Regions from separate parts of the Cupriavidus necator N-1 genome, predicted to be linked through region 2. Evidence: predicted binding sites of a transcription regulator. Region 2 holds the regulator's gene; the other holds the start of a gene.
The links. The regulator FliA, encoded in region 2, starts transcription of late flagellar genes. The targets are predictions, from matches to a motif close to CTAAAGTTTNNNNNNNNNNNGCCGNTA.
Positions count from the first base shown of each region.

Region 1: a site for FliA is predicted at 1,437-1,463, ahead of CNE_RS04545 (DUF342 domain-containing protein). Genes of this name have one in related genera too.

Region 1 is NC_015726.1:953,181-955,569, forward strand. Features, by position in the region: gene CNE_RS04535 (IS110 family RNA-guided transposase) at 1-486, opposite strand, end outside; gene CNE_RS04540 (hypothetical protein) at 586-1,392, shown strand; gene CNE_RS04545 (DUF342 domain-containing protein) at 1,533-2,389, shown strand, end outside.
Region 2 is NC_015723.1:269,706-272,094, forward strand. Features, by position in the region: gene flhF (flagellar biosynthesis protein FlhF) at 1-230, shown strand, start outside; gene CNE_RS19315 (MinD/ParA family ATP-binding protein) at 242-1,036, shown strand; gene CNE_RS19320 (RNA polymerase sigma factor FliA) at 1,133-1,849, shown strand; gene CNE_RS19325 (flagellar protein FlhE) at 1,849-2,286, shown strand; gene CNE_RS19330 (flagellar protein FlgN) at 2,314-2,389, opposite strand, start outside.

The sequences.
Region 1 (2,389 bases), on a different replicon from region 2:
GAGTCGCCCCAGTTCCCGGTGCAACCGCCGCTCGTCTTCTTGCTCCGGGGTGGGAACCCGCGCGACGCCCCACACGCGTCGCTCCCCCGCGTGATAACGCAGCAGCATCGAGAGCAGCTTGTCGCCGTCGAGCCGGTCGGTCTTGGCACGTCGTGCACGCCGGTTGACTTCGATACTGGACGAGTCCACCACCAGGTTATCAATGCCTTGTTCGGTCAGCCAGCGGTGCAGCCAGAAGCCATCGCGGCCAGCCTCGTAACAGCTGCGGACCGGCACCTGCGATGTCAGTCCGCAGCGTGCTTTGGCCTTGGCAATCGCTCGCAGGACCGCGTCCTTGTCACCGGCCGCCACCGTATACCGGCTCGGCCCGCGTACGCCGTCGCCAAGCGACAGCTTCCAACTCTTCTCGCCCAGTTCGAAGGCCATATACAGTCGACCAATAACTGCCCTATCCTGTCCTTGAAGGGCTGTGTCAGGCGCATTCATTTGCAGGCTCCTTTCGTAAAACGGGTTCGTGAAGCTTCGTTTTACTCCAGGGGGCTTATCTGTCCAGCCCTTCCATAGTATCTAATGGAGAGGCGACAGATGCCGAAGAAATCCGACCGCGCGACCGCGCGTCAATCCCTCGACCGCCGCACGGCGCTTGGCGCAAGCCTGGCCCTGGCTGCGCTGCTGCTCCCGGCAGCCGCTGCGGCCGGCGTCTGCGATGCGCCGTGGATGCATGACGGCGGCGAGATCCGCATGACCATGCAGGGCGGTGCGCCGGGCACGGCGACCATGTCCGTGTCCGGCGTGCGCAAGTCGGGCAAGGGCCAGTGCAATGCCAATATCAGCGTCGTGTCGAATGTGGCCGCGGCCGGCTCAGCCAACGAGACGCGGCTGGACTACACCATGGCGGTGATCGAAGACCGCCTGACCATCTCGCGCGGCGGCGCGCCGGGCAAGGTCGAGGGCAAGAGCGCCGCCGGCACGGCATCGGGCATGCTCGACAGCAGCGCGGTCGGCACGCTGGCCTACGGCGGCGTCATTGAAGCGGAAGGGCAGCGGCTGCCGGGCGAGTCGCAGACCGTGCGCATGGACCTGCAGATGACCGCCGCCGGCCAGAGCGCCGGCCAGGCCAAGATCCCGTCCGCCAAGGTCACCATCGGCGGCAAGGTCGTCGGCAAGCGCGCGACCATTCCCACCCGCCTCGGCCAGAAATCCTGCTGGCCGGTCCGCTACGAGCGCAGCACGACCATGGCGCCGGTCACCGTGGCGGGCCACACCGTGTCGGTGCCGCCGGCGACCGCCAGCGTCACGGACTGGTACTGCCCCGACATGGGCCTGGTCATGAAGCAGGAGGTCGTGCAGAACGGCCAGACCGGCACCATCGAGGTGGTCTCGGTCAGATAACCCGGGCATCGTCCGGATCATCCCCCCACGCGGGGTGCTGTGCGCTAAAGTTCTCCGCGCGGCTGCCGTTGGTTATGGATCGATAACAAGCGGAGCGCCGGCACCCGCCGCGCGGCTCCACAAGACGATTCAGGGGACGCATGACGCATGAGTCGGGTTTGCGCCTGGAACTTGCCGAGCCAGGCGAGCAGGTGCATGCGCGCTACACGCCGCAGCCGGGCAGGCTGCCGCCGGACCAGGCCAGCCTGCGCCAATGCCTGGACAGCCTGGGCTGGGCCGGCGCGCGGCTGGATGCGCGCGCGGTGGCGCAGTTCCTGGCGCAATGCCAGCGGGCCGAGCATGAGATCGATGCCACCATCGGTGCGCTGATCGACGGCGCCTTCGAGCTCGACATCACCGCCGACGGCCTGGCCGTGCGGCTGACGCTGCTGCCAGCCGAAGGCGGCCGCCCGGTCAGCGCGGAGGACATCCGTCGCGCCGTGGCCGAACGCGGCGTGGTGGCACCGGTCCAGACCCTGGCATTGGACGCCGCGCTGGCCGAAGGCCGTTGCGAGCTGCGCACCATTGCCGCCGGCGTCGCGCCGCGCCAGGGTGAGCCGGCGCGCTTTATCAACCTGCTCGAACCGCGCAAGCCGGCGCAGCCTGACGACGAGGCCGGCAAGGTCGACCTGCGCGACCTGGGCAACCTGCTGCTGGTCAGCCCCGGCACGCCGCTGATGCGGCGCATCCCGGCAGTGCATGGCAATGACGGCATCGACGTATTCGGCAAGCCCGTCGCCGCCGATCCGGTCGATGATCCGCCCTTTGCCGAAGGCCTGACCGGCGCTGCCGCCGATGCCGACGATCCGGAGCTGCTGCGCGCGGTGATCGCAGGATCGCCGGTGGTGGGCGTGCACGGCATCTCGGTCAGCCCGGTGGTGCAGGTGGACTCGGTCGACCTGCACTCAGGCAACGTGGCGTTCGACGGCACGCTGCGCGTGTCGGGCGATATCCGCAC
Region 2 (2,389 bases):
CCGCGCTGCAACTGGGCCTCTCGGTGCTGCGCTTGGAACACGCGCCGACCGCGGCCGCGCCCGCCTTCCTCGCGCGCCTGGCTGGCCGCACGGCGCGCCAGGGCGCGCCGGTGCCGGGCACGGTGCTCAATGAAGGCATGGGCCGCATGCTGGCATTGCTCGACGTGCTGGAAAACTATCCGGGCCGCGGCACCGCCGTGTCCGCTGAAGCCATGGAGGTCCTGCAGTGAGCGCCCTCGCCATGGACCAGGCCGAGAGCCTGCGCCGGATGCTGGCGCCGCGCACGACGCGCCGTATCGCCGTGGTCGCCAGCGAAGGCGGTGCCGGCGCGACCACCGTGGCCCTGGGCTTATCGCACGCGCTGGCCATGCAGGGCGAACGCGTGCTGCTGGTCGACGAAGACGCTGCCGCGGCGCGCGCCACGCGGCTGTCCGGCGCCAGGCCCGCCGGCACCCTGGCCGATGTCAGCGCAGGCCGCCTGCCGCTGGAAGCTGCTGCAGGCACCGGTCCCGGTGGCGTGCTGTCGGTACTGCCGGCTGGCCGGCCTGTGCCGGGCAGCGCCTTGTCGGCTGCTGCCGCGAGTGGCTTTCGCAGCGTGCTGGTGGATGCCGGCGTCGATGCCGACGGCGCGCTGTCGCCGCTCGCGGGCGGCGCGCACAATGTGCTGATCGTAATGCGGCCTGAGCTCGCGTCGATCACCGCCGCCTACGCCTGCATCAAGCGCCTGCATCACCTGTATGCCTGGCGCCAGTTCCACCTGATCGTCAACATGGCGGCGAGCGAGGCCACGGTGCAGGCGATCCTGCGCAATCTAGCGCGCACGGCCAGCCAGTACCTGGGCGTCGAGGCGTTGTGCGCGGGCTGGTTGCCATCCGACCCGCTAGTGGCGCGCGGCGTGCAACTGGGGCGCTGCGTGGTCGAGGCGTTTCCGGCGGCGCCGGCCACCACCGCGCTGCGCCGCACCGCCGGCAGCATCGGCGCCTGGCCGCTGCGCGCGGACGCGTCCGCCCCCGTGCCCGCAGCCGCAATGGCGTGAGCCTGCCAGTTATGCCATCTCACCGAACCAGACCCTGAGCCAGCCCCCGCCCACGTTGTGGCGGTCCAGCAATCCAGCATTCACGAGAATTGCACCATGTACACGATCCAGGGAAAGCTCGAACAGGCCGATGTGGTCAAGGCGCATGCACAGCTGGTGCGCCGCATCGCTCTGCAACTGGCCGCCAGGCTGCCTGCCAGCGTGCAGATCGACGACCTGATCCAGGCCGGCATGATCGGCCTGCTGGATGCCGCCAAGCGCTATGAAGACACCCACGGCGCGCGCTTTGAGACCTATGCCAGCCAGCGCATCCGCGGCGCCATGCTTGACGAGGTGCGCGCCAACGACTGGCAGTCGCGCAGCCTGCGCCAGTTCACCCGGCGCATCGAGCGCACGCAGCGAGGGCTGGAGCAGAAGCTCGGGCGCGCGCCGGTCGACTCCGAAGTGGCCGAGGCCATGGAGATGGCGCTGGACGAATACCAGTTGCTGCTCAATGAGGTCTATGGTTGCCAGCTACTGCACTACGAGGATTTCGAGCGCTCCGGCGAAGAAGACTTCCTGGACCGGCACCTTGGCGGCAGCGATGACGGCAACCCGCTGACCGTGCTGATGGAAAGCGGCATGCGCGAGGCGCTGATCCGCGCCATCGACCGGCTGCCCGAGCGCGAGAAGCTGGTGCTGTCGCTGTGCTACGACCAGGAGCTGAACCTGCGCGAGATCGGCGCGGTGCTCGATGTGACCGAGTCGCGCGTGTGCCAGATCCGCGGCCAGGCGATCACGCGGCTGCGCAACCAGTTGCGCGGCTTGCTGTGATGCAGAGGATGGGCCGCGCCGCGCGCGGCGCTTGCTGCCTGCTGGCTGCCGTATCGGCCTGCGCCTGGGCCGCCATCGAGGGCGGCACCCGCCATGCCTGGACCGGATCGGTCAACGGGCCGGCACTCTACGGCCGCGGACAGCGTGCTGTGTCGCCGCCGATCCTGCCCATCGGCGTCTTGCCGCAGTCAGAAGGGGTCATCACGTCGGTGCGCTGGCGCTACAGCTTCGCCAAAACCCCACCCCTGGAACTGCAAGCCTATCTCTGCAATGCCCAGCGCTGCGTGCTGCTGCCGCAGGCGGAAGGCAAGACCGATGCGTTCTTCGGGGATGATGCCACCAAGGGCTTTGTATTCGCGTTCCGGGTGCCGGGGCAGGGTAGCCTGGTGCCGGTGCTGCAGGGGCGCAGCAATGAGTTGGTGGTGGGGTTTCGGTAGGAAAGAACGGAACATCAGGCGATAGCTTCAACCCGCCGCCAGACTCACCCCACCCGCTCCAGCCGCAGCCTTCCCATCCTTCCCATACAACCCCGCATCCCCG